Regions from separate parts of the Streptomyces sp. NPDC002018 genome, predicted to be linked through region 2. Evidence: predicted binding sites of a transcription regulator. Region 2 holds the regulator's gene; the other holds the start of a gene.

Region 1 (15,188 bases), on a different contig from region 2:
GGGGACACCGTCTGCGATCTGCGCCACCACGGTGGCAGCGACCAGGCGGTGTACGCGTTCGCGCGGGAGGATCTGGACTACTGGGAAAGGGAGTTGGGCAGGCCGCTGGCCAACGGCGCGTTCGGTGAGAACCTCACCACGCTCGGGCTCGACATCACCGGCGCGAAGATCGGTGAGCGCTGGCGGATCGGTTCCGAGGTGGTGCTGGAGACGACGAGCGGCCGGATTCCGTGCCGTACGTTCCAGGGCTGGCTGGGCGAGACGGGCTGGCTCAAGCGCTTCACGCGGCAGGCCGTGACGGGGGCGTATCTCCGGGTCATCACCCCCGGCGAGATCCGCGCGGGCGACGCGATCGAGATAATCCACCGGCCCGCGCACGAGGTCACGGTGTCCATGGCCTTCCGTGCCGTCACCACCGAGCGTGAACTGCTGCCGCGCATCCTCGTGGCCGGGGAGGCGCTGCACGCCGAGAAGCTGAGGACGGCACGGGAGTACGTCGCCCGGTACGGAGCGGGCACCACGGCATAGCGGCGTCACACGGGCCGGCGGCACAGGGGGTGCGGCACATAGGTCGGCGGCACAGGGGGTGCGGCACCATAGGTCGGCGGCACATGGGCGAGCGGCACATGAGGCCCGGTGAAACGGCCCTGACCTGGGGCTCCTCGGACGGAATACTTCCTGTGTAGGGGATGCCCCTGAGAGGGACGGGTGGGGTCTCGGGGGCGCCTCGGGGGCGCCCCCGATGAAGGGGGACGGGCCCCGCCGGGACGCTCTGAGCATGTCTGGCTTCAAGCGCGTTCTCATCATTCTCCTGTCGGCCGGGATCGTTCTCACCCTGGCGGCCGGCGGCGGTTTCCTCTGGGTGTACTCCGGCGCCAAGGTGTCCACGGCCGGCCGGGGCGGCTTCCGCAACGAACTGGCCGTTCCGCCGCTCGCCCGGTCGACGGTCGGTCCCGACGGCACCCGGGTCTTCGACCTGAGGATGCAGGCCGGCGAGACGGAGTTCACGGCCGGGAGAAGGACTCCGACCTGGGGCTTCAACGGCAGTTATCTGGGGCCCACACTGCGCGCCGCGCGCGGTGAGAAGGTGCGGGTACGGGTGCGCAACGCACTCGGCGAGGCGTCGACCGTGCACTGGCACGGGATGCGTCTGCCCGCGCGGATGGACGGCGGCCCGCACCAGATGGTCGCTCCCGGAGCGACCTGGTCGCCGCAGTGGAAGGTCGACCAGCCGGCCGCGACCCTCTGGTACCACCCGCATCCGCACGGCGAGACCGAGGACCATGTGCAGCGCGGGCTCGCCGGGATGTTCATCCTGGACGACGCGAAGTCCCTCGGACTCGGACTGCCCGACACCTACGGGGTGAACGATCTGCCGCTGATCGTCCAGGACGTGAAGTTCGACGGAGCGCGGTTCGACCACGGGCACGGGCTGTTGCAGACCACCGGCTTCCTCGGTGACCGGACGATGGTGAACGGCACGCTCGACCCGTACCGCGTGGTCGGCGACGACCTCGTACGGCTGAGGCTGCTCAACGCCTCGACGGCCCGCACCTACGACTTCGGCTTCGACGACAACCGCGCCTTCTCGCTGATCGCCACGGACGGCGGACTGCTGGAGAAGGCCGCGTCCATGGACCGGATCCAGCTCTCACCGGGCGAGCGCGCCGAGATCGTGGTGCGGGTGCGGCCCGGGGAGCGGACCGTACTGCGCAGCTATCCGCTCTCCATCGGCCAGGACTTCTACAACCAGCGTTTCAACGGGGGCGACGACAGCTTCGACATCCTGGAACTGCGTGCCCGCGAGCGGCTGCGTCACTCCTCCGCCCTGCCGGTCACCCTGGGAAAACCGGAGATACCCGACGGCTCGCAGGCCGCGCGCACACGCTTCTTCGACCTCAAGGTCTCCGGGATCAACGGCCGGAGGATGAGCATGGGCCGGGTCGACGCCACGGTCGCGCGCGGTACGACGGAGGTCTGGACCGTACGGAACACCAACGGGATACCGCACAACTTCCATGTCCACGGCGTGCAGTCCAGGATCCTGTCGGTCAACGGCCGTGCGCCGCGACCGGCGCTGCGCGGCGCCAAGGACACCGTCTTCGTCCCCGACCGTACGACCGTCGTGCTGGCGATGCGCTTCGACGGGCCGGCCGACCCCAACTCCCCGTACATGTACCACTGTCATCTGCTCGCCCACGAGGACCAGGGGATGATGGGCCAGTTCGTGGTGGTCGGGAAGGGGCGGCGGGCGGGCCGTCCATCTGCTGTCCACGCACATCAGGGGCACTGACTCAGGCACTAACGTGCCGCGTATGACGACTGCTTTGATTACGGGCGCGACGGCCGGGATCGGTGCCGCCTTCGCGCGCCGGCTGGCGGCGGACGGGCACAATCTCGTACTGGTGGCGCGCGACACCACGCGCTTGCGGGAACAGGCCACCGAGCTGCACGACCGGCATGGCATCGAGGCCGAGGTGCTGACGGCCGACCTCTCCACCGACAGCGGGATCGAGTCGGTGGAGAGGCGGCTCTCGGACCGCAGACAGCCGGTCGATCTCCTCGTCAACAACGCGGGCTTCGGCAACAGGGGCCGTTTTCTCGATGTCTCCATGGCCGATGAGCTGACGATGCTGAAGGTGCACTGCGAGGCCGTGCTCCGGCTGACCTCGGCGGGGGTCGCGGGGATGAGGGAGCGCGGCCGGGGCGGAGTCGTCAATGTGGCGTCGGTGGCGGCGTTCCTGCCGCGCGGTACGTACGGCGCCTCGAAGGCCTGGGTCGTGCAGTTCACCCAGGGCGTGTCCCGGGATCTGGCGGGGACGGGGGTGCGGCTGATGGCGCTGTGCCCCGGCTTCGTACGGACCGAGTTCCACGAACGGGCCGGGATGGGCACGGACAACATCCCGGGCTGGATGTGGCTCGACGCGGACAAGGTGGTGACGGCGGCGCTGGCGGATCTGTCCCGGGGAAGGACGGTGTCCGTGCCCGACCCCCGGTACAAGGCGCTGATGGGCGCGGCCAAGCTGGCACCGCGCGGCCTGCTGGGCGGAATCACCGCGAAGACGGGCCGCAAGTACGGCCCGCGCTAGGGTCTTTCGTTCGGATCCGGCTGGGTCGGGGAGCACGGAAGACCCCCGGGCCGCGCGGCCTGATCCGAACGGAAGACCCCCGCCCCCGGTGCGGCACCTGCGGACGCGTGCGGGCCCGTGCCGGGCGGGCGGGTCATGGTGGTGGAACGCGCCGAGGCCCGGCCGCCCCCGTGGAGGGGGCGCCGGGCCTCGGTGCGTTCAGACCGTACGCGCGGACGTGCCGGCGGTCAGTGGCTGTGGCCGTGGCCGCCGTGGCCCGCCTCGGCCTCTTCCTCGGCCGGCTTCTCGACGACCAGGGTCTCGGTCGTGAGCAGCAGCGACGCGATGGACGCGGCGTTCTCCAGCGCGGAGCGCGTGACCTTCACCGGGTCGATGACACCGGCCTTCACCAGGTCGACGTACTCGCCGGTCGCTGCGTTGAAGCCGTGGCCCTTGTCCTGCTCCGCCACCTTCGAGGTGATGACGTAGCCCTCAAGACCGGCGTTCTCGGCGATCCAGCGCAGCGGCTCGACGACGGCGCGGCGGACGACCGCGACACCGGTGGCCTCGTCGCCCTCCTTGCCGAGGTTGCCCTCCAGCACCTTGGCGGCGTGCACCAGGGCGGAGCCACCACCGGAGACGATGCCCTCCTCGACCGCGGCGCGGGTCGCGGAGATGGCGTCCTCCAGACGGTGCTTCTTCTCCTTCAGCTCCACCTCGGTGGCGGCGCCGACCTTGATCACGCACACGCCGCCGGCCAGCTTCGCGAGGCGCTCCTGGAGCTTCTCGCGGTCCCAGTCGGAGTCCGTGCCCTCGATCTCGGCCTTGATCTGGTTGATGCGGCCGACGACGTCCGCGGAGTTGCCGCCGCCGTCGACGATGGTCGTGTCGTCCTTGGAGATGGTGACGCGGCGGGCGGAGCCCAGCACGTCCAGACCGGCCTGGTCGAGCTTGAGGCCGACCTCCTCGGCGATGACGGTCGCACCCGTGAGGGTGGCGATGTCGCCGAGCATGGCCTTGCGGCGGTCACCGAAGCCGGGGGCCTTCACCGCGACCGCGTTGAAGGTGCCGCGGATCTTGTTGACGACCAGGGTGGAGAGCGCCTCGCCCTCGACGTCCTCGGCGATGATCAGCAGCGGCTTGGAGCCACCCGACTGGATGACCTTCTCCAGCAGCGGCAGCAGGTCCTGGATGGAGGAGATCTTGCCCTGGTGGACCAGGATGTACGGGTCGTCGAGGACGGCCTCCATACGCTCCTGGTCGGTCACCATGTACGGGGACAGGTAACCCTTGTCGAAGGCCATGCCCTCGGTGAAGTCCAGCTCCAGACCGAAAGTGTTGGACTCCTCGACGGTGATGACACCGTCCTTGCCGACCTTGTCCATCGCCTCGGCGATCAGCTCGCCGACCTGCTGGTCCTGCGCGGAGAGCGCGGCCACGGCGGCGATGTCGGACTTGTCGTCGATCGGACGGGCGGTCGCGAGCAGTTCCTCGGAGACGGCCTTGACGGCGGCGTCGATGCCCTTCTTCAGGGCGGCCGGGGAAGCGCCGGCGGCGACATTGCGCAGGCCCTCGCGGACCAGCGCCTGGGCCAGCACCGTGGCGGTGGTGGTGCCGTCACCCGCGATGTCGTTGGTCTTGGTCGCCACCTCCTTCACGAGCTGCGCGCCCAGGTTCTCGAACGGGTCGTCGATCTCCACCTCGCGGGCGATCGTGACACCGTCGTTGGTGATGGTCGGGGCGCCGAACTTCTTGTCGATGACGACGTTGCGGCCCTTGGGGCCGATCGTCACCTTCACCGTGTCGGCAAGCTTGTTGACGCCGCGCTCGAGGGCGCGACGGGCGTCCTCGTCGAACTTCAGGATCTTCGCCATGGGAGCTTTCTCTGTCCTCTCACACGAACCGCGCCCCTGTCCGCCCGGCAATCGAAGGGCGGCCAGGGGCGCGGTTCACAAGCAAACTCGTACGTGGGTGATTACTTCTCGATGATCGCGAGCACGTCGCGAGCCGAGAGGACGAGGTACTCCTCGCCGCTGTACTTCACCTCGGTGCCGCCGTACTTGCTGTACAGAACGACATCGCCGACGGAAACGTCGAGCGGAAGCCGCTCGCCGTTCTCGAAACGGCCCGGACCGACAGCAAGGACGACGCCCTCCTGGGGCTTCTCCTTGGCGGTGTCCGGGATAACCAGGCCAGAGGCCGTGGTCTGCTCGGCGTCGAGCGGCTGGACCACAATGCGGTCCTCGAGCGGCTTGATGGCAACCTTGGTGCTGGCGGTCGTCACGATCCGACCTCCCCCTTCGGAGATCTCACGGGGTTAACTGTCTGAGGGTGGCGACCAGGTCGATCCGTCGTCGCGGGTGCCGGATCTGCCAGTCGCGCTTTGGCACTCTCCAGTGGGGAGTGCCAGACCCGAGACTATGACCGCGATTAGCACTCGGTCAAGCGGAGTGCCAATACGGCTGCGCGTGGCGTTTCCGTACCGGTACGGAAACGCCCGTGTGAGGCCCCTGATTCCGCACACCCGTACGAGCGGCGCACACGCCCGCGCCCGCGCCGACGCGAACGGCCCGGCTCCGGCGGCCATGGCTCGCCCCGGTCTCATCCCGGGGCGACACCGGCGCTCACAGCCGGGCCCCCGCGTTCCCGCCGGGGCCGCCGGGGCCCGTGTCCATGACCGGCCGCCCCTCCCGCGGTTCCTCCCCGGGGCACATCTCCCGGGGCTGCGGGGCGAGCCGTACGGCGCCCGGCCGGTGCTCGGGCCGCGAGACCGGGGGCGGGGCGTGCGGACCGACCTTCTGCGCCGCCTTGCGGCCGAGCCGTTCGATCGGGTCCACCGGATCGGACGACTGCGCGCAGCCGGCGGTGATGAGCGCGCCGGCCGCCAGCGCACCGGCCAGCAGCCGGTACTCGGCTCTCCCGCGGCCCCCGGCGGCTCTCCGCGCCCGTGCCGCGCCCACCGGGGCGACGGGGCCGCACGCGTCCTCCCCGAGCCTCACAGGTACTCCGCCGGTGTCATACGTAGTCCTCCAGCTTGCCCACGGCGTACCCCTTGTCCGTGATCACCTTCATCACATGCCGGATCATGTCGGGCATGGAGCCCGACCACTCGTCGGGCCCGCGGAAGTGGGTGAGGATAATGTCCCCGGGGTGCATGTCGCGGTCCCACTCCCGCCACTCCATGTGGTCGGGAAATGCCTCCGACGCCCACAGGGGTGCGGCCTTCACACCGCACTCCTTGGCGGCGACCAGGGTGTCCCGGTTGTAGTTGCCGAACGGCGGCCGGAAGAGCGCGGGCCGGTGGCCGTACCGCTTCTGGAGCTTGTCCTGCTGGCCGCAGATCTCCCGCTTCTGCTCGTCGTAGGTCAGACCGGGCAGATAGGGGTGGTTGAGGGTGTGGTTGTTCAGCGTCACCCCGTTGTCCTGCATCTTCTTGAAGTAGTCGTAGTTGCTGTTGATCACGTAGTCGCTGAGGAAGGCGGTGTACGGGATCTTCAGCTCGCTCATCATCCGCAGCAGCTCGGGATCCTTCTCCACGCCGTCGTCGATGGTCAGGAAGACGACCTTGTCCTTGGTCGGGACGGTGGTGAAGACCGGCGGCAGATCCTCGCTGCTCTCGACCTCGAAGCCCTCGCGGGTGGTGATGGCCGGCTTGACCGCGGGCGGTCTGGGCGCGGGCAGCGGGGTGGCGCCGAGCCCCCACTTCTTGGCCGCGATCGCACGGGCCGCCTGGTTGCGGCGGAGGTTCTCGGCATAGCCGGTGATCATCCCGGCCGGGGCCTCCTTCTTCGCGTCCGGATGGCCCGGTCCGCCCGGCTGGCCCGGGTGCCCGGCGGTGGGCTTGGGCACCTCACCGGATCCGACGGCGCATCCCGAACCGATCGCCGCGACGAGCAGGGCGGCCAGCACCGCACGCCCTCGTCTGCCGTGGCTGCCCCCCTTACCGCCCCCACCCATGCCGCTCCCGACCCCCTTCGCCGTCTCCGTCACCTTTGCGGTCATTTCTTCTTTTTGTCGTACTAGTTGCATGGTGTCGTATCCTGTCAGCGCGCCACGTCCGCGTCCGGCCGACACCGCCGCCCCGGCGCGCACCGTCCCCCGGCTGGCCCACAATGGACCGGGTGACCGACCGCGCCCCTTCCCCCGTCTCCCCCCGCTCGCCCTCCTCGTCGCGCACGTCCCCCTCGTCCCCCTCGTCTCCCTCGTCGTCTCCCCTGCCTCCCACGACCGCCCCGTCCGCCATGTCTCCCTCGCCTCTCCCTCCCCTCCTCGCCCCGCTGCTCTCCGCCGAGGGCCAGGCGCTCCTCGCCGACCTGCGCGACCACGACCCGGCCGGCGAACTGGCTCTCGCCACCCGGCTGCGCCGTGAGCACCCGGCGGAACTGGTCTCGGCGGCGCTGACCCAGGCGCGGCTGCGCCAGCGCGGAGCGGCGAAGTTCGGCGCACGGGACGCGTCCCGGATGTACTTCACGCCGAACGGGATCGAACAGGCCACGCGCGGCAGCGTCGCCGCGTACCGGGCCGACCGGTTGCGCGCCCTGGCGCCGGAGCTCCGGATCACCGATCTGTGCTGCGGCATCGGCGGCGACGCGATCGAGCTGGCCCGTGCGGGCTTCGCCGTGACCGCCGTCGATCTCGACCCGCTGACCTGCGAGATCGCGGCCGAGAACCTACGGAATCTGGCACCGGCGGCACCGGCCGCGACGGTGACGCGGGCGGACGTCCTGGAGTACGACCTGACGGGGTCCCGCACCCTGTTCATCGACCCGGCCCGGCGTGGCGGCCGGGGCAGGATCTTCGATCCGGAGGCCTACTCGCCACCCCTGTCCTGGGCGGTCGACGCGGTGCGCCGGGCCGGCGCGGGCGCGGTCAAGATCGCGCCCGGTATTCCGCACGAGCTGATCCCCGACGACTTCGAGGCCGAGTGGATCTCGGACGGCGGCGATGTCAAGGAGGCCGTGCTCTGGCACGGCGGAACGCCCGGCTCCGTCACCCCGGGCAGCCGCCGCGCCACGCTGCTCACCGCCGGTACCGCCACGCCGCCCGCCGCCGGTGCCGTCGGCGCTCCTGGCACCGACGGCGCTCCTTCGGTCCGCACGCTCACCGGCCGTGGCCTGCCGGACCCGGCCGTCCGCGGGACGGGCCGCTTCCTGTACGAGCCGGACGGGGCCGTCATCCGCGCGCATCTGGTGGCCGAGGTGGCCGAAGAGCTGGACGGCGGACTGCTCGACGAGACGATCGCGTACATCACGGCCGACGAACTGCGCTCCACCCCGTACGCCACCGCCTACGAGATCACCGACGAACTCCCCTTCGGCCTCAAGAAACTCAAGGCCCTGCTGCGCGAACGCGAGGTCGGTGTCCTGACGGTGAAGAAGCGCGGCTCCGCCGTGGAACCGGAGGAACTCCGCCGCCGGCTGAAGCTCAAGGGGCCGCACGCCTCCACGGTCTTCCTCACCCGCGTCGCGGGCGCCCCGACCATGCTGCTCGGCCACCCGGCGAAAAAGTAGGGCCCCCGAAAGGGCCCGCGAGAACGGCGGCCACCGCCCGGAGGGGGCGGGGGCGTGACCCGCCTGCCCACCGGAGGTCCATGCGACGTCCGTGGCGAGGTCCGTGGCGAGGTCCGTGGCTACTGGAGGTCCGCGGCTACTGGAGGTCGGTCAGCTCGTCCGCGTAGATCTGCGACAGCGGCTGCGGGCCGACGTACTGCTGGCAGTTGCACTGCCTGCGCTCGTACCGCAGGGGCTTCTTGTTCTCGTCCCACTCCGTCGCGACCTCGACCTCCTCGTGGCACTTGCCCCGCTTGTCATGCTTCGCGAGATGGTGCGTACAGCCACAGACGGGCTCCGGCGGTTTGTGCGCCTGCTCCAGGGCCAGCCGTTCCTTCTTCTCCAGCCTCAGGAGCTCGATCCGCCGCTCGTGCCGGGTCCGGAGCGCGGTCCGGCCGGTGTCGGCGATCCATCCGAATCCGCCCACGATGAAGAAGACGAAAATCCACCAAAGCCATTCCATCCGCCGCCCCTTCACCGTGAATGGCGCATGCGTTCTCTCTTCAGCATAGGACGGACACCCGAGGAACGGCCTCAGCGGTGGGCGCCCCCGCCCCTGCGCTCGGGTACAGGACTCAGCAACCGCCCTGACCAGGCCTGATGCGCATACGACTGGACAGCGCCCAGGACCCCGGTCGCCAGGGCCGTGACCGCGAGACCCAGCGCGTAGACCGTCTCACCCACGGTGACAGAACCGGGTCCCGGCGCGGCCCCCGTCCAGGCGGCGGCCGTCGCCCACACCCCGAGCGCGCACAGGACCACGGAGAGCAGCAGCCACATCACGCTCCGCCCGTGCGCGCGGACACGGAGGTCCCTCGGGGGGTCCTGGTCGAGCTCGGCCCAGGCTTCCAGCCGCTGCCGTACGGTACGGCCACGCTCCAGCCAGTAACCGAGCGCGACCCCGGCGGGTATCAGCAGGACCGCCGCGAGAAAGAGCGCCACCAGCCCGGTCACCTGGCCGAGCCCGCCCTGCTCGAAGCTCTGGATCGCCAGCCCCACGGACGCCCAGCCGAGCGCGGCGACGGCTCCGGTCAGCCAGAGCAGCACCAGCCGCCCGATGCCGAGCCGCCGTCCGGCGAGCGCGGCCATGGTGGCGGCCCGGTCGGCGAGCAGCGCCTCACGGTCGGGCCAGGAGCGCAGATGCGGGGGCGGCGGGGGCGGCGGCAGCCGCAGACGGCCGGCCACGCTGACCTTGCTGATCACCCGGCCGAGGGTAACGGGACGGGCGGGGCCCGACGACGCGGGGTGACGTTCGGGACCAGGGGGCGAGTGTCGGGCGGGGCGCCCCGGCCCGGCCGGCAGTAGCTTCGGGGCCATGCCGCCGATCTCCCTCACGTACCTGCTGAAACGGCTGCTGAGAGGTGAACCCTGGCAACGGCTCCATGTGAAGGCCGCCGTATGGGCCACCCTGCTCCTGGTGCTCGTCCTGCTGATCGGCTCGTGGATCATCGTCCCGGTCGAGGCATCGGCCTCCCGCGCGACGATCACGTCCTTCCCCCGCGCCCTGTGGTGGTCCGTGGAGACCGCCACCACCGTCGGCTACGGGGACATGTATCCGGTCACCCCGTGGGGGCGGGTCGTCGCCGGTGTGGTGATGCTCGTCGGCATCTCCGTCTTCAGCATCGTCACGGCGTCCCTGGCCACCTGGTTCGTCAGCAGCGCCGCCCACCGTATGCGCCGGTTCGCCCTGACCCTGGAACACGCCGAACGCGAGGGCAGGACCGATGTCTCCGAGGACATGCGCGCCCTGCACGAACGCTTCGACCGCCTGGAACTCCTGCTGAAACCCCCGGGCGGCCCGTCGAGGAACAGAGGCGACTGACACCCGGCGAAGCCCCTCGGCCCGCTCCGGCCGGACCGGCGCCCGTCAGTCGGCGAACTCCTTCAGCCCGACCGAAGAAGGTCTCACCCAGAGGCCCCCACGTGGTCGAGATCCGCGTTCACGCGAGATCGTTGGCCGTGAAGTGAATCCGCAGCACCCCAGCCTCCTCGTCCCCGTCCGCACCACGTCAAGTCTCCCCAGCAGAACCGGAAGGCGCCCCCTGGGCACACCGACCGGAACGAGCCACCCCTCGCCGTCCAGCTCCGCCGGACAGGGCCTACGGCTCGGCGATCTCGCGCAGCTCGACCGTGAGGTCGTACTCGTCCTCGTGGACGTCCACGAAGCGCCGCGTCCACTCGACGGCCTGTTCCCTGTCCTTCGCCTGCACGATCGCGTACCCGCCGATGACCTCCTTGGCCTCGGTGAACGGGCCGTCGGTGACCGTGAGCCTCCCCCCGGTCCGCCGGAAGCGCACGCCGTGGGCGGACGAGGTCAGCCCGGCGGTGTCGAGCAGCACCCCGGCCTTGGTCATCTCCTCGATCAGCTCGCCCATCCGCCGCGTCAGCTCGGGGCTCGGCCCGCCCTCGGGCGCGTTCTTCTCGTCGACGCTGATGAAGGACAGAAAGCGCGGCATGGTGACTCCTCGGTGTCGGGGCCGGTGTCGGGGTCCGTGTGGGTGTCGGTGTCGGCAGGGGCGGACCGTTTCCCGCTCCTCACCTCTACGTCGAGCGGAAGCCACCCGGATCGACACACGCCGGGAACCTCTTCCGCGGAATCCGCCCGTCCGCTCCCCCGCCCCCCGCTAATCCAGCGCCTCGAAGCGCCAGCGGTGGACCGGCCGGGCCGTCATGTCCGGCGCCGGGTCCGGCAGTTCGGGGACATCGGCGTCGTACGGACCGTCCCACCAGGTGATGACCAGCACGCGGTCCTGCGGCGCCCGGAAGACCTCGCGCCGCAGCGGGGCGTACGGGAGGTCCTGCGCCCGCGCCCATGCCAGCAGCTCCGCGCCCCGGCCGGGCACCGCCTTCGCCTCCCACATCAGCGCCACGGTCATGAATGCCTCACGAGTACAGGTTGTCCTTGCCCAGTTCATGCAGATGATCATGACCGTGGTCGTGGTGGCCATGGTGGCCGTGCCGATCGCCCTCGTCGTGGCCGGGGGCGGCGCCCGGTACGTGCGGCTCCGTCACCGGCAGCGACGAGTCCGCCGACAGCTCCCAGTCGGACGCCGGCCGGCCGCGCGCCACCATCTCCGCGCCCAGCGCCGCCACCATCGCGCCGTTGTCCGTGCAGAGCCCCGGACGCGGCACCCGCAGCCGGATCCCCGCCCGCTCGCAGCGCTCGGCCGCGAGCGCCCGCAGCCGTGAGTTGGCCGCGACCCCGCCCCCGATCATGAGATGGTCCACGCCCTCGTCCTTGCAGGCGCGTACGGCCTTCCGGGTCAGTACGTCCACCACCGCCTCCTGGAAGGAGGCCGCCACATCCCGTACCGGCACCTCCTCGCCCGCGTTCCGCTTCGCCTCGATCCAGCGGGCCACGGACGTCTTGAGGCCGGAGAAGGAGAAGTCGTACGCCGCGTCACGCGGCCCGGTCAGCCCGCGCGGGAACGCGATCGCCGCCGGATCGCCCTCCTTCGCCAGCCGGTCGATCACGGGACCACCGGGGAAGCCGAGGTGCAGCACGCGCGCGATCTTGTCGAACGCCTCACCCGCCGCGTCGTCGATCGTCGCCCCCAGGGGCCGTACGTCGCTGGTGATGTCCGGCGCGAGCAGCAGCGACGAATGCCCTCCGCTCACCAGCAGCGCCATCGTCGGCTCCGGCAGCGGACCGTGCTCCAACTGGTCGACGCAGATGTGGGAGGCCAGGTGGTTCACGCCGTACAGCGGCTTGCCGAGGGCGTACGCGTACGCCTTCGCCGCCGAGACCCCCACCAGCAGCGCACCGGCCAGGCCGGGCCCCGCGGTCACCGCGACACCGTCCAGGTCACGGGCGGAGACACCCGCCTCCTTCAGCGCGCGCTCGATCGTCGGCACCATCGCCTCCAGATGCGCGCGGGAGGCGACCTCCGGCACCACACCGCCGAAGCGCGCGTGCTCGTCGACGCTCGACGCGACGGCGTCGGCGAGCAGCGTCGTCCCGCGGACGATGCCGACCCCCGTCTCGTCACAGGAGGTCTCGATACCGAGGACGAGGGGTTCGTCAGCCATGGATCTCAGTTCCTTGATGGGTCTTCATGGGTCTTCATATGGAGGCGCATGACGAGCGCGTCGACATTGCCCGGCTGGTAGTAGCCGCGCCGGAATCCGATCGGCTCGAAGCCGAACCGCTCGTACAGCCGCTGGGCCCGGAGATTGTCGACCCGCACTTCGAGCAGCACCTCCTCGCACTCGAAGGCGGTGGCGTGCTGGAGCAGATCGGTGAGCAGCCGGGAGCCCAGGCCGCTGCCCCACTGGCCGCGGGCCGCGGCGATGGTCTGTACGTCACCGAGGCCCCCGGCGGCGGCGAGTCCGGCGTAGCCGACGATCCGGCCGTCCTCCGGCTCGACCGCCACCACATAGTGGCGGGTGGCCCGCGGGCCGCGCGCGTGGGCCAGCTCGGACCAGAACATGGCCGGGGACCAGGCGTCCTCGGGGAAGAGATCGTGTTCGAGGGCGAGCACCGGCTCGATGTCCCACCAGCGCATCTCCCGCAGCAGAACGGAAGAGCGGGCGGGGGCGGGCGGCACGGAGGCAGCCGCCGCCGCGCCCGGAGGAGCCGTCACGCCGGGTGCTCCGGACCCGTCCGGCTCCCCGGTGGCCCCCCTCGCCCCGGCCGTCCCGGTCTCCCCGGCCGTCCCGGTCTCCCCGGCCGCCCGCACCGCCTCTGTCCCGTTCCGGCCCTCGTCCGCCGCGCCAGTCGCATCGGTCACTTCGGGGTGACCACCTTGTAGTTCTTGGGCACCTGCGCGTCCGGACGGCGCAGATACAGGGGGAGCGCCGGCAGGAAGCCCCCGCCGGGCCCGGTGGACGCCCCTGCCCCAGGATCCGAACCGGTATCCGAACCGGGACCGGGTCCGGCTCCGGGACCGGAACCGGGTCCGGAGCCGGAGCCGAGCGCGGCCCCGGACCCGGCCTCCGCCGCGAGTCTCTCCACGGCCAGCGACGCCAGCGCGGCGGCCGACTGGTGCTCGGGACCGCGCGCGTCCGGGAAGACATCGGGATAGAGCAGCGCCCCCGCGCCCACGGCGGGCACCCCCACCACGTGTTCATGACCGGCGATATCGGCGGGACGGTCGACGGCCGGCTCGGTCAGCCGCGTACGGGCGTCCGCGTACCGTGCCCAGTAGACCTCCTTGCGGCGGGCGTCCGTCGCCACGACGAACGGCCCCTCCAGCCCGGAGGCGTACGCGAGCCCGTCCAGGGTGCACAGCCCGCGCACCGGCACCCCGAGCGCCGAGCCGAAGGTCAGGGCCGTCACCAGTCCGACGCGCAGTCCCGTGTACGGTCCCGGCCCCACCCCCACGACCACATCGGTGAGGGCGTCCAGTTTCAGCCCGGCCTCCGCGAGGACACGGTCGACGGCGGGAAGGAGCAGTTCTCCGTGGCGGCGCGCGTCGACCTGACTCTCCGCGGCCAGGACGGAGGTTCCGTCGTGGAGAGCGACGGTGACGGCGGGCGTGGCGGTATCAACGGCGAGCAGAAGCACGCAAACAGCCTACGGCTCCGGCGCCCAAGGCACGGCGCCCCGTACCGTCAGCCCGCTGCTGCTACCGTCACCACGGAGTCATACGTACGAGAGGTGGATCAAGGTGTCCAGGAGCAGCTCGGGAATCGTGGCCGGGCTCACCGCGGCGGCCGTCGCCGTGGTCGGCTTCCTCGCCTACCAGGCGTCCGCGAACGTTCCCGACAAGACCCTCGGGAAGCCCGCCACCGCACCGTCCGCCTCTCCCCCCGCCTCGGGCGGCGCCCCCGCGCAGAAGAAGAAGAACCCGCTGGCGATCCCCGCGGAATCAGGCACCGGCGCACGGGTGGTGTACGCGCTGGGCCAGCGCCGGGTGTGGCTGGTGAACCAGAACGAGCAGGCGACGCGGAGCTTCGCCGTCATGCCGAGCACGGTCAGCCCGCTGCCGGGTTCGTACCGGGTCACCTCGCGCTCCGGCGCGGTCACCGGCTCGGACGGCGTACGGGTCGAGCACGTCGTACGGTTCACGACCGTCAACGACGTGTCGATCGGATTCAGCGCCGCGGTGGACGGCACGCTGTCCAGCCCCGACCCGACGCTGAAGACGGGCGGGGTCAGGATGAAGGTGGCGGACGGAAACGCGGTGTGGACGTTCGCGACGGTCGGCTCGACCGTTGTTGTCGTTCCGTAGCCTCCGTAGCCCCCTCCGTCAGGCGGCGTCGCGCCGCCGTTCCCGTTCTCTCGCCTCCGCGGCGGCCCGTGCGGTCGCGACCGCCGAGGGCTCCTTCGGCGGTGTGGACACGGCCGAGGCCGCCGCGCACGACGCGAGCAGCGCGCTCATGGATACGGACGACGGCGAAGGCGTCGTGGACGGTGACCGGGGCGTTGAGGGCTGCGGACGCGGTGCGCGTTCTGACGCCGACATGGGTGCCTCCTGAGGCTCCGGGGGCAGGCGTGGTCAGGTAGGTAGTTAGGTAGACCTAACCAAGTCTCGATACCATGTGACCACGCATGGCATGGCACGCGCAACATTTTGCCGACGTCTTGTCGGAACGTACGGAACGGCTGGCCGAATCGCCACGGAATCGT
Region 2 (15,188 bases):
GGCGCGCGGCACGGAGTATCTGCTCACGCGTCCGGAGGCGGTCAAGGAGCGGGTCGGTGCGATCACCTCCGACCAGCTCGCCACCCTCATCTACACCTCGGGCACCACCGGCCGCCCCAAGGGCGTACGGCTGGCCCATGACAGTTGGTCGTACATGGCCAAGGCCACCGCGGGCACCGGTCTGATCACCAAGGACGATGTGCAGTATCTGTGGCTGCCGCTCGCCCATGTCTTCGGCAAGGTGCTGACGTCGGGGCAGATCGAGGTCGGGCATGTCACCGCCGTGGACGGACGTGTCGACAAGATCATCGAGAATCTTCCGGTGGTCCGGCCCACCTATATGGCGGCCGTGCCGCGGATCTTCGAGAAGGTCTACAACGGCGTCGCGGCCAAGGCGCGCGGTGGTGGCCCCGCCAAGTACAAGATCTTCCAGTGGGCGGCAGGGATCGCCCGTGAGCACGCCAGGACCTCCCAGGACAACTTCCGCCGTACGGGCACGGCGTCCGTGCCGTTCGCCCTCGGCGCCCAGCACAGGATCGCCGACGCGCTCGTCTACGCGAAGCTGCGCGAGGCGTTCGGCGGCCGGCTGCGGGCCGCGGTCTCCGGCTCCGCCGCCCTGGCGCCCGACATCGGCTTCTTCTTCTCCGGCGCGGGGATCCACATCCTGGAGGGGTACGGGCTGACCGAGTCCAGCGCCGCCAGTTTCGTCAACCCGGGGGAGGCGTACCGCACCGGTACGGTCGGCAAGCCGCTGCCCGGCACGGAGGTGCGGATCGCCGACGACGGCGAGATCCTGCTGCGCAGCCCGGGGATCATGGCCGGATACCACGGGCTGCCGGAGAAGACGGCGGAGGTGCTGGAGCCGGACGGCTGGTTCCACACCGGTGACATCGGGGAGCTGTCCCCCGACGGCTATCTGCGGATCACCGACCGCAAGAAGGACCTGATCAAGACCTCGGCGGGCAAGTACATCGCCCCGGCGGAGGTCGAGGGCCGGTTCAAGGCGGTGTGCCCGTTCGTCTCGAACATCCTGGTGCACGGCGCGGACCGCAACTTCTGCACGGCGCTGATCGCGCTCGACGAACCGACGATCCTCGGCTGGGCGGCCGAGAACGGCCTGGGCGGCAGGCCGTACGCCGAGGTGGTCGCCTCCCCGCAGGTCCGGAAGCTCATCGACGGCTATGTGCAACGGCTCAACGCGGGGCTCCAGCGCTGGCAGACCATCAAGAAGTTCCGGCTGCTGCCGCGCGATCTGGACATCGAGCACGGAGAGCTGACACCGAGCCTCAAGCTCAAGAGGCCGGTGGTGGAGCGGGAGTACAAGGCTCTGATCGAGGAGATGTACGAGGGATCCCGGGAGGGCTAGCGACTCTCTGGCCGAGCGTACGAGCGGGCGGGGCACGTCCGGGCGGGGCACGTCCGGGCGGGGCGGCCCCCGAGTCCCGCCGCCCGGGCAGGCCGGGGCGGGGACGGCGTCCGGGCGGAGAGCGGGACTTTCGAAACACGCCCGGACAGGGCCGAGAGGCCCTAGCGGCCCCGCTCGCGCCGCAGTTCGCCCAGGGTGTCGCTGATGCGCGTGAGCTGCTGCCCCAGCGCCTCCAGGTCGTTCGGCGCGCCGCGCCGCAACTGCTCCTCGATCGAGGACAGCCGGCCCGCGATCTCCCCGAGATGCTGCTGCTCCTGCGCCAGCATCCGCTCCAACTGTCTGTTCTTGCGGTGCAGATCGAGGAAGACCCCGACCTTGGCCCGTAACACCCAGGGATCGAAGGGCTTGGTCAGAAAGTCCGCCGCGCCCGTGGCGTACCCCCGGAAGGCATAACCGCTGTCCGACTCGGGCCCGTTCAGAAAGATGATCGGGATGTCCTTGGCACGGTCGAGCCGCTTGATCCGATAGGCGGTCTCGAAACCATCCATACCAGGCATACGGACGTCCAGCAGAATCACCGCGAAGGGCTGCCGCACCAGCTCCCGCACCGCCTCCTCGCCCGAACGGGCGCGTACGAGTGTCACGTCCAGGGAACCCAGAACCGCCTCCAGCGCGACGAGGTTGTCCTCCATGTCGTCCACGAGGAGGATGCTCGGGTGCTCCGCGGTGGCTGTCGCGCTGCTCATCGGGTCTCCTTGTCGGCCCTCGGCCCGTCGCTGTCGGCCGACGGGGGCAAGACTGCTCCGTCCGGAGCGGTTTCGCACGTCGTTCCCGGGGTTTGGACGCGGTGTTGTCAACCCGTGCCCTCGTGCTTGTCAACCCGTGTCCTCGGCCATACCGTCCGTGTGCCAAGGCGCCGCTGTACAGCGGATGTTCACCAACTCCTTGCAAATATCCGCCCACTTCGATGACTCGGTGCATATGGACGCGCTCCGTCTGTCACTCTGTCGGGATCGTAAGTGGCACAACACCAGAACGGGATCAGGAGCCGCAGTGGGGCCCATTCCGATGCCGCGTGAGTCGCTGCACCGTTCGGCACCCGAGGTGCCGTTACGACAGGACGCGCGGTCGACATCACGCACCAGCCTGCCCGGGAATCCGCTCGCGCCGTCCGCCGCGCGCCGCTTCGTGCGCGCGACGCTGGCCGAATGGACCAGCCAGGGGAAGCTGGCCACCTGCACCTTCTGCCAGGGGGACGGGGGGTGTCCCCCGGGGCGGCACAGCACCGAGCTGCTCGCGGACGACGCGGTGGTCGTCGTCAGCGAACTGGTCACCAACGCGGTGGTGCACGCCGGGACCGCGGTGGAGCTGCTCTGCCGCCACGAGGCGGCCTCCGAGGACTCCTCGGGGGCGGGGGAGGAGCCGGCCGCCCTGGTCCTCGAAATCTCCGACCACCACCCGGCACGCGCCATACGGAGCGACGCGCGGGGCCAGACGCCCACCGGCACCCCGGAGTACGGCCGGGGGCTGCAACTCGTCGCCTCCCTCGCCGAACGGTGGGGCATCACCTACCGCTCCGGGCTCAAGACCGTATGGGCCCGGCTGCCGCTCGAAGGCAGGGAGGCGGGGCCCGGCCGGACGACCGAACCCGCCGTGCGGCGGGGGCTGCGCGCCGCCGAGATCCTCGCGCCCTCCACGCGAAGATCCGTGCGGGACGATCCCGACTGGGTCGGCCGGGGCGCGCTGTCCTTCCTCGCCGAAGCGTCCGAACTGCTCGCGGGCCAGCTCGACGAGGACCTGATCGCCGCGCTCGCGGGACAGTTGCTCGTTCCGAGGCTCGCGGACTGGTGCGCGGTCTGGCTGGACGCCGAGAGCGCGCAGACGGGCACGGCGCCCCGGCTCGCCCGGGTCTGGCACGCCGACGAGTCCAGGACCGGGGAACTGCGCGCGGTCCTGGAGAAGGACCCGCCGCGGCTGCCCGATCTGCCGAGGAGCGGGCCGGTGCGGGTGCCGTGGCCGGGTGGCTGGACCGCGGGGTACGCCACGGGTGCGGGCGGTACGGGAGAGACGGACGGTACCGATACGGCTGATACGGGCGGCACCGATACGGCCGGTGCCCCTGCCCCTGCCCTTGCCCCTGCCCCTGCCGGGGCCGGGCCCGACGCCGAGACCGGGACGGACGGTGCGCCGGGGGAGGGCGCGGCGCTCGCCTGCCGGCTCGTCGCGAACGGGCGGGTGCTCGGCACCCTGATGCTCGGCCGGCCGGACCGTACCGGTGTCCCCGACGATGTCACCGCCCTCGTGGAGGACTTCGCGCGACGCGTCGCCCTCGCCATCGGCGCGGCCCGGCGCTACAGCCGCCAGGTCACCATCAGCCGGGTGCTGCAACGCGGACTGCTGCCCAGCCAGGTCGCGCGGATCCCCGGTGTGGCCAGTTCCCTGGTGTACGAGCCGAGCGACGAGGGCCTCGCGGGCGGCGACTTCTACGACGTCTTCCCGTGCCCGCCGGGCGACCGCTGGTGCTTCATGCTCGGCGATGTCCAGGGCAGCGGCCCCGAGGCGGCGGTCGTCACCGGCCTCGCCCGTCCCTGGCTGCGGCTGCTCGCCCGCGAGGGCTACCGCGTCGGCGCGGTTCTGGACCGGCTCAACCGGCTGCTCCTCGACGACGCCACGGAGGCGGCCGAATCGGCCTCCCTGATGGTCGCGGCGGCAGCGGCGGCCGGTCCCGTCCTGGGCAGACCGGGCGCCGTCCCCGGGGCCGCCGAGAGCGGTCAGCCGCGCTTCCTGTCGCTGCTGTACGGGGAGCTGATGCCCCTGCCGGAAGGCGGCGTACGGTGCACGCTCGCGAGCGCCGGGCATCCGCTGCCCCTGCTCCTGCGGCCCGACGGGACGGTACAGCCGGCCGCGGAGCCCCAGCTTCTGCTCGGGGTCGTGGAGAACGTCGCGTACGAGAGCCGCACGTTCACGCTGGAGCCCGGCGACACCCTGCTCTGTGTCACCGACGGCGTGACGGAGCGGCGCTCGGGGGCGCGGATGTTCGACGACGGCGACGGGCTCGCACGGGCGCTGGCGGAGTGCGTGGGGCTGTCGGCGCAGGGCGTCGCGGAGCGCATACGGCGGACCGTGCACGAGTTCGCGGACACACCGCCGGGGGACGATCTGGCGCTGCTGGTGCTCCAGGCGGAGTGACCCCTGGTGCTCCAGGGCGAGTGATCCCGGAGACCGGAGAGGGAACGCCCACCCCGGTGTCCCGTACCCGATCGGGCATGTGTCCCGTACCCGATCGGCCGGTGTCCCGCACCCGACCGGCGGGCGACCTGTCCGGGCGCGTCCGGGCGACCCGTCCGGTACGGGACACTGGGGGTATGCCTTCCGCACTGCCCGACGGTGACCCCATGCCCGAGACCGGCGCGCTGCCCCCGCACGCCCTGGCGGGCGCGGCGGACCGGCCCCTCGGCTTCTATCTGCACGTTCCGTACTGCGCGACCCGCTGCGGCTACTGCGACTTCAACACGTACACGGCGACCGAGCTGCGCGGCTCGGGGGGCGTGCTGGCGTCCCGTGACAACTACGCCGGGACACTCGTGGACGAGATCCGGCTGGCCAGGAAGGTCCTGGGGGACGATCCCCGGCAGGTCCGCACGGTGTTCGTCGGCGGCGGCACACCGACCCTGCTCGCGGCCGGGGACCTGGTGCGGATGCTGGGGGCGGTCCGGGACGAGTTCGGGCTCGCGGACGATGCCGAGATCACCACGGAGGCGAATCCGGACTCCGTCGGTCCGGCGTATCTGGCGGCGCTGCGGGAGGGCGGCTTCAACCGGATCTCCTTCGGGATGCAGAGCGCCAAGCAGCACGTGCTGAAGATCCTGGACCGTACGCACACCCCCGGACGGCCCGAGGCGTGTGTGGCGGAGGCCCGCGCGGCCGGGTTCGAGCATGTGAATCTCGATCTGATCTACGGCACGCCCGGGGAGAGCGACGACGACTGGCGCGATTCCCTGGCCGCGGCGGTGGGGGCGGGGCCCGACCATGTCTCGGCGTACGCGCTGATCGTGGAGGAGGGCACGGGACTGGCGCGCCGGATCCGCCGCGGCGAGGTCCCGATGACGGACGACGACGAGCACGCGGACCGGTATCTGATCGCGGACTCGGTGCTGGCCGAGGCGGGTTTCTCCTGGTACGAGGTGTCCAACTGGGCCACCTCGGAGGCCGCCCGCTGTCTGCACAACGAGCTGTACTGGCGCGGCGCGGACTGGTGGGGCGCGGGGCCCGGGGCGCACAGCCATATGGGCGGGGTGCGCTGGTGGAACGTCAAGCACCCGGGCGCCTACGCGGCGGCGCTGGCGCAGGGCCGCTCGCCGGGCGCGGGCCGGGAGATCCTCTCGGTGGAGGACCGCCGGGTGGAACGCGTCCTGCTGGAACTGCGTCTCGCGGACGGCTGCGAGCTGTCGCTCCTGCGTCCGGACGGTCTGGCCGCCGCCCGCCGCGCCCTGGCCGGCGGCCTCCTCGCACCGGGCCCGTACGAGGAGGGCCGCGCGGTCCTGACCCTCCAGGGCCGGCTGCTCGCGGACGCGGTCGTCAGGGACCTGGTGGACTGATCCCCCGGACCTGGTGGACTGATCACCCGGCCGTGACGAAGTCGATCAGTTCCTCCACCCGGCCCAGCAGCGCCGGCTCCAGGTCCCGGTAGGTCCGTACCCGGGACAGCACGTGCTGCCACGCCGCGCCCGTGTTGGGGGGCCAGCCCAGCGCGCGGCAGACGCCCGTCTTCCAGTCCTCGCCCCTCGGGACCGAGGGCCAGCCGGAGATGCCCACGGAGGACGGCTTCACCGCCTCCCAGACATCGATGTACGGGTGCCCCACCACCAGGACGTCGGGGCCGGTCACCGCCGCCGCGATACGGGACTCCTTCGAGCCCGGCACGAGATGGTCGACCAGCACCCCCAGCCGGGCGTCCGGCGCGGGGCCGAACTCGGCGACCACGGCGGGGAGATCGTCGATGCCGCCCAGATACTCGACGACCACGCCCTCGACCCGCAGATCGTCACCCCACACCTTCTCCACCAGCTCGGCGTCGTGCCGGCCCTCGACATAGATACGGCCCGCCCGCGCCACCCGCGCACGGGCCCCGGGCACGGCCACGGAGCCGGAGGCCGTACGGGTGGGCCCGGCCTGTCCCGCCGCCGTCGGGCGTACGAGGGTGACCACCTGGCCGTCCAGCAGGAACCCGCCGGGAACCAGCGGGAACACCCGGTGCTTGCCGAACCGGTCCTCCAGGGTGACCGTCGGGCCCTCCGCGGTCTTCTCGCAGCGGACCACCGCACCGCAGAAGCCCGTCGACACCTCCTCGACCACCAGATCCGGATCCGGTTCCGCGGGGACCTCGGGCGCGGGCGCGGACTTCTTCCACGGCGGCGTCAGATCGGGGCTGTAGCTACGCATTCGCAAGACGATAGGCCGCACCGGCCCGTACGGCTACGACCCCCCGAACCGCTCGGCCAACGCGTCCCGCTGCGCCCGTACGAACGCCGCGTCCACCACGGCCCCGTGCCCCGGCACATACACGGCGTCCTCGCCGCCCAGCGCCAGCAGCCGGTCCAGGGAGGCCGGCCAGCGCGCCGGGATCGCGTCGGGACCCGCCTGCGGCTCACCGGACTCCTCCACCAGATCGCCGCAGAAGACCACGGTGCGCGCCCCCGCCGTCCCTCCTGCCCCCGGTGCCCCTTCCGCCCCCAGTGCCCCGTCCGATCCCGGTGCCCCGTCCGCGACCGGCACCAGCACCGCCAGATCGTGCGCCGTGTGCCCCGGGCCCGCGTTCACCAGCACCGCCCGGCGGCCAGCGCCCAGCTCCAGCGTGAGCTGCCCCGACACCTCGTGCCGGGGCGGCACCAGCAGTTCCACCGACCGCGCCGTCTCCTCCGCGTCCGCCCCGAGGCGTAGGGCCTCCTCGTACAGTTCCGGGCCGGCGGCCGCCAGCAGCCGGGCCATCCCCACCGGCCCGTAGACCTCCGCCCCGGCGAACGCCGCCGTCCCCAGCACATGGTCGAAGTGCGGATGGCTGAGTGCGATGTGCGTCACGTTCCCGCCGCCCAGCAGCGCCCGTGCCTGGGCCCGGAGTTCGGCGCCCTCACGGACCGTCGAGCCCGTGTCGTACAGCAGGACCGCGTCCGTTCCGACGACCAGTCCGGCCGTCGCGTCCCAGCCCGGCAGCCGTCGCCGGCCCACCCCCGGCGCCAGCCGCTCCCACCCGTGTTCTTCCCAACAGACGTCCATACCAGGACGCTACGGGACGCTACGGAAACACCGCCGCCGCCGACCGGTGCGATCGGGCGGTACGGTGTTCGGCCGCCCTTGCTCCGGGCGTACCCCACGGCCGTACACTGACGGGGGGAGTGTTGGCACTCCCCGTGAGCGAGTGCCAAGAAGTGAGCATCAGGACCGGAACGACCGCGGAACGACCCGGAACGACGACCGTAGCTGGAGGTGTGCGCCATGCTCAGCGAACGCAGACTCGAGGTGCTGCGCGCCATCGTCCAGGACTATGTGGGCACCGAGGAGCCGGTCGGCTCCAAGGCGCTCACCGAGCGCCACAAGCTCGGGGTGTCCCCGGCCACCGTCCGCAATGACATGGCGGTGCTGGAGGACGAGGGCTTCATCGCCCAGCCGCACACCAGCGCCGGACGCATCCCGACCGACAAGGGCTACCGGCTCTTCGTCGACAAGCTGGCCGGGGTCAAGCCGCTGTCCTCACCCGAGCGCCGTGCCATCCAGAACTTCCTGGACGGCGCCGTCGACCTCGACGATGTCGTGGGCCGTACGGTACGGCTGCTGGCGCAGCTCACCCGGCAGGTCGCCGTCGTCCAGTACCCCTCGCTGACCCGCTCGACGGTGCGGCACGTGGAGCTGCTGGCGCTGGCGCCCGCCCGGCTGATGCTCGTCCTGATCACGGACACGGGACGGGTCGAACAGCGTATGGTCGACGCTCCCGCGCCCTTCGGCGAGACCTCGCTCGCGGATCTCCGCGCGCGGCTCAACAGCCGGATCGTCGGGCGCCGCTTCGCGGATGTCCCGCAGCTCGTGCAGGACCTGCCCGATTCGTTCGAGCAGGAGGACCGCGGTGTGGTGTCCATCGTGCTCGCGACCCTGCTCGAAACCCTGGTCGAGGAGACCGAGGAGCGGCTGATGATCGGCGGCACCGCCAACATCACCCGCTTCGGACACGACTTCCCCCTCACCATCCGGCCGGTGCTGGAGGCGCTGGAGGAGCATGTGGTGCTCCTCAAGCTGCTCGGCGAGGCCAAGGACCCCGGCATGACCGTACGTATCGGGCACGAGAACGCCCATGAGGGCCTCAACTCCACGTCCGTCGTCGCGGTCGGCTACGGTTCGGGCGACGAGGCAGTCGCCAAACTCGGCGTGGTCGGACCGACCCGCATGGACTACCCCGGAACGATGGGAGCGGTACGCGCAGTGGCACGTTACGTCGGACAGATCCTGGCGGAGTCGTAAGTGGCCACGGACTATTACGCCGTACTCGGCGTACGCCGCGACGCATCTCAGGACGAGATCAAGAAGGCATTCCGGCGGCTCGCGCGCGAGCTGCATCCGGATGTCAATCCAGATCCCAAGACGCAGGAGCGCTTCAAGGAGATCAACGCCGCGTACGAGGTGCTGTCGGACCCGCAGAAGAAGCAGGTCTACGACCTCGGCGGGGACCCCCTCTCGGCGAACGGGGGCGGGGGCGCCGGCGGCTTCGGGGCCGGTGGCTTCGGCAACTTCTCCGACATCATGGACGCGTTCTTCGGCACGGCGTCGCAGCGCGGCCCCCGGTCGCGGACCCGGCGCGGCCAGGACGCGATGATCCGGCTGGAGATCGATCTCAACGAGGCGGCCTTCGGTACGACGAAGGACATCCAGGTCGACACGGCCGTCGTCTGCACGACCTGTTCCGGCGAGGGCGCGGCGCCCGGCACCTCGGCGCAGACGTGCGACATGTGCCGCGGCCGCGGCGAGGTCTCGCAGGTCACCCGCTCCTTCCTGGGCCAGGTCATGACCTCGCGGCCGTGCCCGCAGTGCCAGGGCTTCGGTACGGTCGTGCCGACGCCGTGCCCCGAGTGCGCGGGCGACGGACGCATCCGCTCCCGCCGTACGCTCACGGTCAAGATCCCGGCCGGTGTGGACAACGGCACCCGCATCCAGCTCGCGGGCGAGGGCGAGGTCGGTCCCGGCGGCGGTCCCGCCGGTGATCTCTACGTCGAGATCCACGAGCTGGCGCACTCCGTGTTCCAGCGGCGGGGCGACGATCTGCACTGCACGGTCACCATTCCGATGACGGCGGCGGCGCTGGGCACCAAGTGCCCGCTGGAGACGCTGGACGGGGTGGAGGAGATCGACGTACGCCCGGGGACCCAGTCGGGCCAGTCGATCCCGCTGCACGGCCGCGGAATCACGCATCTGCGCGGCGGCGGCCGGGGCGATCTGATCGTGCATGTCGAGGTGATGACCCCGGCGAAGCTGGATCCGGAGCAGGAGCGGCTGCTGCGGGAGCTGGCGAAGCTGCGCGGTGAGGAGCGCCCCACGGGCCAGTTCCAGCCGGGCCAGCAGGGACTGTTCTCCCGCTTGAAGGACGCGTTCAACGGCCGCTAGGCCGTCAGGTCGTCGGGTCGTCAAGCCGTCGGGGCCACGGGGCCACGAGGCCCTGGGGCGGCCGGCGCCAGGCGGTGCGGGCGGCCGGACGGCCGCCGCGCGAGGCGCAGGACAGGGGCCGGCGTCCAGGGTTTTCTCTGGACGCCGGCCTTTTTGCGCGGCCTTTCACCGGCACATGCCAGGTGCGGGACCGATGCGGAGCTGTCACGGAGGACATGGCACCATGCCTGCATGTCCTCCGCGCTGACCGATCTCTGCCGGTATCCGATCGTGCAGGCCCCCATGGCGGGCGGGGCCTCCTGCCCGCAGCTCGCCGCGGCCGTCTCCGAGGCCGGCGGCCTCGGTTTCCTGGCCGCCGGGTACAAGACGGCGGACGGCATGTACGAAGAGGTCAAACAGTTGCGCGGGCTGACCGGTCAGCCCTTCGGGATCAATCTCTTCATGCCGCAGCAGCACAGCGCCGACCGCGCGGCCGTCGAGGTCTACCGCAATCAGCTCGCCGGCGAGGCGACCTGGTACGAGACCCCGCTCGGTGACCCCGAGGCCGGACGGGACGACGGGTACGAGGCCAAGCTCGCGATCCTGCTCGACGACCCGGTGCCGGTGGTCTCGTTCACCTTCGGATGTCCGGGCAGGTCCACCCTGGACGCCCTCGCCCGCGCCGGTACGTACACCGTGGTCACGGTGACGACCCCCGAGGAGGCGCAGACCGCGCAGTGGTCGGGCGCCGACGCCGTCTGTGTCCAGGGCATCGAGGCCGGCGGCCACCAGGGCACCCACCGCGACAATCCGGCCGTCGACGGCGCCGGTCTGGGGCTGCTCTCCCTGATCGCCCAGGTCAAGGAGACCGTGCAGCTTCCGGTCATCGCCGCGGGCGGGCTGATGCGCGGCGGACAGATCGCGGCGGCGCTCGCGGCCGGCGCGGACGCCGCGCAGCTCGGTACGGCGTTCCTCGTGTGCCCCGAGTCCGGCGCGAACGTCCTGCACAAGCAGGCCATGACCAATCCGCTGTTCGTACGGACGGAGCTGACCCGGGCGTTCTCCGGCCGGCCCGCCCGCGGTCTGGTCAACCGCTTCATGCGCGAGCACGGCCCGTACGCCCCGGCCGCCTACCCCGAGGTGCACCACCTCACCTCAGGGCTGCGCAAGGCCGCGGCCCGGGTGGGCGACCCGCAGGGGATGGCGCTCTGGGCGGGACAGGGCCACCGGATGGCCCGGGAGCTGCCCGCCGGCCAGCTCGTCGAGGTCCTGGAGGCCGAACTCGAAGCGACGCGCGTCTCGTTGACGGTCGGTCTGGGCAACGGTCCGGGCAGTGGCCGGAGCAGCGGTCCGGGCAACGCCTCGTGACCGCCCCGGTCTTTGTCGTCGGGGAGGGCGTGCCGCGCGTGGGCACGGTCACGCTCGACGGTTCCGAGGGGCGGCACGCCGTCTCCGTACGGAGGCTGCGCGTCGGCGAGGAGATCGTGCTGACGGACGGCGCGGGCACCGGCGCGTACGGGACGGTCGCCGCCGTCGAGGGCAAGGACCGGCTGGAGGTCGCGGTCACGGAGGTACGGACCGAGGCGGCGCCCTCGCCCCGGATCACGGTCGTCCAGGCGCTGCCCAAGGGCGACCGCGGGGAGCTGGCCGTGGAGACGATGACCGAGACCGGCGTCGACACGGTCGTGCCGTGGCAGGCCGCGCGCTGTGTCACCCAGTGGAGGGGCGAGCGGGGCGAGAAGGCGCTGGCCAAGTGGCGGGCCACGGCGCGTGAGGCGGGCAAGCAGTCGCGCAGGCTCCGCTTTCCCGAGGTCACCGGGCCGCTGACCGGCAAGCAGGTCGCCGCGCTCCTCGCGGACGCGGACTTCGCGGCCGTGCTGCACGAGGAGGGCAGCGAACCGCTGGCCACCGCGCCGCTGCCCGCCGAGGGCAGTGTCGTGCTGGTGGTGGGGCCCGAGGGAGGCGTGTCGCCGGAGGAGCTGGCGGCGTTCGCGGAGGCGGGGGCCAAGCCGTACCGCCTGGGCCGTACCGTCCTGCGCACCTCCACCGCCGGGACGGCGGCCACGGCGCTGCTGCTCGGCCGCACCGGCCGCTGGTCCTGAGCGGCCGCGCCGGCCGCACCGGCCGCTGGTCGTGAGGCGCAGGCCGGGGGCGAGGCCGCCTGCCCCACGCCCGGGGCCCTGAACGGATATGGGCCGCTCAACCCTCGCGGCCCGTACTCGCCACCCGCTGGACAAAGGCCCACCCGCGCTTCGTAGGCTGACGGTATGTCCGATGAGTCTCCGCTGATCCGGAGCCTGCGCGCCGCCGTGGCCGCGGCCCCCGACGATGTCCCGCTGCGGCTCCATCTCGCCGAGTTGCTGCTCGGCGCGGGACGCGCGGAGGAGGCGGTCACCGAGGCGGCCGTCGCGCTTCAGCACGCTCCGGGTGACCCCGACGCGCGGGCGCTGATGCTGCGCGCGATGGGGGCGCCCGCGATGCCCGGGGCCCCCATGGCGCCGGGCGCGGCAGGGGCCCCCGAAGCTCCTGAGGCCCCTGCCGGGCCCGCAGCGCCCGCGCCTCCCGCCGCCCCCGTGGAGACGGGCGCCCCGGTCCCGCCGCCGTCCGAGTCCGCCGGGTACGCCGGATTCGACTGGCAGGCGGCCGAGCGGCAGATCGAGGGCACGGTCCCGCCGCGCTTCGTCACCTCCGAGGGGTCCGGGCGGCCCCCGGCCCCCGAGGCTCCCCTCGCGGCCGACGGCGCCGGTGACCCCGGTGCCGTCCCCGCCTGGGACATCGACGCGCCCGGATCCGTGAGCCTCGCCGACGTCGGGGGGATGGGGGAGGTCAAGGACCGTCTCGAAGCGGCCTTCCTGGCCCCCCTGCGCAACCCCGAGCTGCGCAGGCTGTTCGGCAAGAGCCTGCGCGGCGGGCTGCTGCTGTACGGGCCTCCCGGCTGCGGGAAGACATTCATCGCACGGGCCGTCGCGGGGGAACTGGGCGCGGCTTTCCTGTCCGTGTCCGTCAACGACGTACTGGACATGTGGATCGGCAACTCCGAGCGCAATATGCACGAGGTGTTCGAGACCGCCCGCCGGCAGGCGCCCTGTGTGGTCTTCCTCGACGAGCTGGACGCGCTGGGCGCCAAGCGGAGCCGTACGCACCACAGCGGGATGCGCAACACCGTGAACCAGCTCCTCACCGAACTCGACGGGGTGGACGCCGCGAACGAGGGCGTGTTCGTGCTCGCCGCCACCAACGTCCCCTGGGACGTGGACATCGCGCTGCGCAGACCCGGCCGGCTCGACCGCACCCTGCTCGTCCTGCCGCCCGACGCGCCCGCCCGGGAGGCGATCCTCCGGTACCACCTGCGCGACCGGCCCATCGAATCCGTCGACCTGGGCAGACTGGTCAAGGTCACCGAGGACTTCTCCGGCGCCGATCTCGCGCATGTGTGCGAGTCGGCGGCCGAGAGGGCGCTGCTCGACTCCGCCCGTTCGGGCACGGTCCGCATGATCAATATGAAGGACCTGCTGGCGGCGGCCAAGGAGGTACGGCCGTCCACGGAGCCCTGGTTCGCGGCGGCCCGCAATGTCGCCATGTTCGCCAACGACGGCGGCACGTACGACGATCTCCTCGCCCATCTGAAGAAGAAGCGGAAACTGTGACCACCGGCCGCACACGGTGAGCGAGGCGATCGAGCGGGCCGACGCGCTCCATCGGATGGGCCGGCACGAACAGGCCGCCGCCACCGTGTCCGCCCATCTCGCCGGGCACCCGGACGACGCGCGCGCCTGGGTCCTGCTCGCCCGCTGCACCCACGCGCGCGGCGACCGCGCCGCCGCGCTGGCCGCGGTGGACCAGGCGCTGCGCGCCGACCCGCGTCAGCTCTCCGGCTGGATCGTGCGCGCGGAACTGCTCACCGGCGCGCGCCGGTACGACGAGGCCGAGGCGGCGGCCCGCGAGTCGATCCGGCTCGCACCGCACTTCTGGGGCGCCCACCAGGCCCTCGCCTGGGTCCTGGACCGTTCGGGCGACCGGTCCCGGCGCCAGGAGGCGTACGCCGTCGCGCGGAGGGCCGCCGAGCTGGCCCCGGAGCACGACTCCGCGCACTTCCTCGTCGGTGTCACCGCCCACCGGCTGCGTGACTTCCGTACCGCCGAACTCGCCTACCGCACCGCGCTGCGCCTCAATCCGCAGAGCAGCGAGGCACACAACAACCTGGCGATGCTGAGCATGGGGCACCGGTGGCGGCGGCGCGGCGCGTGGACCGCCGCGGCGGAGGGGTTCGCCACGGCCGTCGCCCTCGACGCGGAGGACCGGGACGCCCGGTTCAATCTGGAGTCCATGGCCTGGGGCGCGGTGGCGGGCGCCCGCTGGGTCGCGCTGGCCGGGCTCGTCGTCTCCGTCCTCGGCACGGTCGGCCCGCGGACCGGCGACGACGGCCCCGGCGCCCTGGTGGCGCAGGGGGTGACGGCCGTCGTCCTCGTGGCGCTGTGGGCGGGCTGGGCGCTGTGGTTACGGAGCAGGCTGCCCGCGCGGCTGCGGCGGCCGATGCTCCTGCTGGCCCGGGGCTGCCCGCCCGTGGTGGCGATGGCCGTGGCCGTCGGGCTGCTGGGGCTCCACTCGGCGGCCGTGGTCGCCCTGCCAGGGGCGGGCGCGGGACTCGTCGGCGGACTGGGCGTGCCCCTGTTCTGGGGGATGCTGCTGACGTACTGGCTCAGCAGGGCGGCTCTCAACAGGCGTCGGCCCGTGGACGGATAGCATGCGTCGGTAGCGAACCGATCACCGGCGGCGTCGAGGAGGCCCGGATCATGGCCGGAGAACCACAGGCCGACTGCCTGTTCTGCAAGATCGTCTCGGGGGAGGTGCCGGCCACCGTCGTCCGGGAGACGGACACCACCGTGGCCTTCCGTGACATCAATCCGCAGGCCCCGACCCATGTCCTGGTCATCCCCCGGGTGCACTACCCGGACGCGGGCAGCCTCGCCGCGGCCGAGCCGGCCGTCGCCGCCGATGTGCTGCGCGAGGCGGCGGCGGTCGCCGTCGAGGACAAGACCGACGGCAGCGGCTACCGGATCATCTTCAACACGGGCGCGGGCGCCGGTCAGACCGTCTTCCACGCGCACGCCCATGTGCTGGGCGGCCGCGGCTTCAACTGGCCTCCCGGGTAGTCGCCTTGTCCGTACGGGAACTGGTCGTCCTCGGCACCGCCAGC

The links. Region 2 encodes HrcA, which represses chaperone genes, less so after heat shock. Its sites were predicted from a motif close to TTNGCACTCNGNNNNNCNGAGTGCNAA; they were not measured.
Region 1: the regulator HrcA is predicted to act here: its motif matches at 5,499-5,525, upstream of groES (co-chaperone GroES).

Annotation. Positions count from the first base shown of each region.
Region 1 is NZ_JBIASO010000006.1:173,015-188,202, forward strand. Features, by position in the region: gene ACFYYH_RS11985 (MOSC domain-containing protein) at 1-528, shown strand, start outside; gene ACFYYH_RS11990 (multicopper oxidase family protein) at 779-2,293, shown strand; gene ACFYYH_RS11995 (SDR family NAD(P)-dependent oxidoreductase) at 2,316-3,089, shown strand; gene groL (chaperonin GroEL) at 3,317-4,942, opposite strand; gene groES (co-chaperone GroES) at 5,044-5,352, opposite strand; gene ACFYYH_RS12010 (hypothetical protein) at 5,693-6,067, opposite strand; gene ACFYYH_RS12015 (polysaccharide deacetylase family protein) at 6,084-7,097, opposite strand; gene ACFYYH_RS12020 (SAM-dependent methyltransferase) at 7,310-8,578, shown strand; gene ACFYYH_RS12025 (hypothetical protein) at 8,715-9,080, opposite strand; gene ACFYYH_RS12030 (hypothetical protein) at 9,152-9,820, opposite strand; gene ACFYYH_RS12035 (potassium channel family protein) at 9,933-10,439, shown strand; gene ACFYYH_RS12040 (YciI family protein) at 10,717-11,073, opposite strand; gene ACFYYH_RS12045 (hypothetical protein) at 11,242-11,493, opposite strand; gene tsaD (tRNA (adenosine(37)-N6)-threonylcarbamoyltransferase complex transferase subunit TsaD) at 11,501-12,646, opposite strand; gene rimI (ribosomal protein S18-alanine N-acetyltransferase) at 12,652-13,122, opposite strand; gene tsaB (tRNA (adenosine(37)-N6)-threonylcarbamoyltransferase complex dimerization subunit type 1 TsaB) at 13,344-14,123, opposite strand; gene ACFYYH_RS12065 (hypothetical protein) at 14,227-14,790, shown strand; gene ACFYYH_RS12070 (hypothetical protein) at 14,809-14,940, opposite strand.
Region 2 is NZ_JBIASO010000003.1:453,153-468,340, forward strand. Features, by position in the region: gene ACFYYH_RS07540 (AMP-dependent synthetase/ligase) at 1-1,366, shown strand, start outside; gene ACFYYH_RS07545 (two-component system response regulator) at 1,528-2,112, opposite strand; gene ACFYYH_RS07550 (SpoIIE family protein phosphatase) at 2,435-4,555, shown strand; gene hemW (radical SAM family heme chaperone HemW) at 4,732-5,964, shown strand; gene ACFYYH_RS07560 (DUF3097 domain-containing protein) at 5,987-6,808, opposite strand; gene ACFYYH_RS07565 (MBL fold metallo-hydrolase) at 6,842-7,639, opposite strand; gene hrcA (heat-inducible transcriptional repressor HrcA) at 7,859-8,875, shown strand; gene dnaJ (molecular chaperone DnaJ) at 8,876-10,012, shown strand; gene ACFYYH_RS07580 (nitronate monooxygenase) at 10,244-11,359, shown strand; gene ACFYYH_RS07585 (16S rRNA (uracil(1498)-N(3))-methyltransferase) at 11,356-12,093, shown strand; gene ACFYYH_RS07590 (ATP-binding protein) at 12,259-13,638, shown strand; gene ACFYYH_RS07595 (tetratricopeptide repeat protein) at 13,655-14,734, shown strand; gene ACFYYH_RS07600 (histidine triad nucleotide-binding protein) at 14,785-15,144, shown strand; gene ACFYYH_RS07605 (ribonuclease Z) at 15,150-15,188, shown strand, end outside.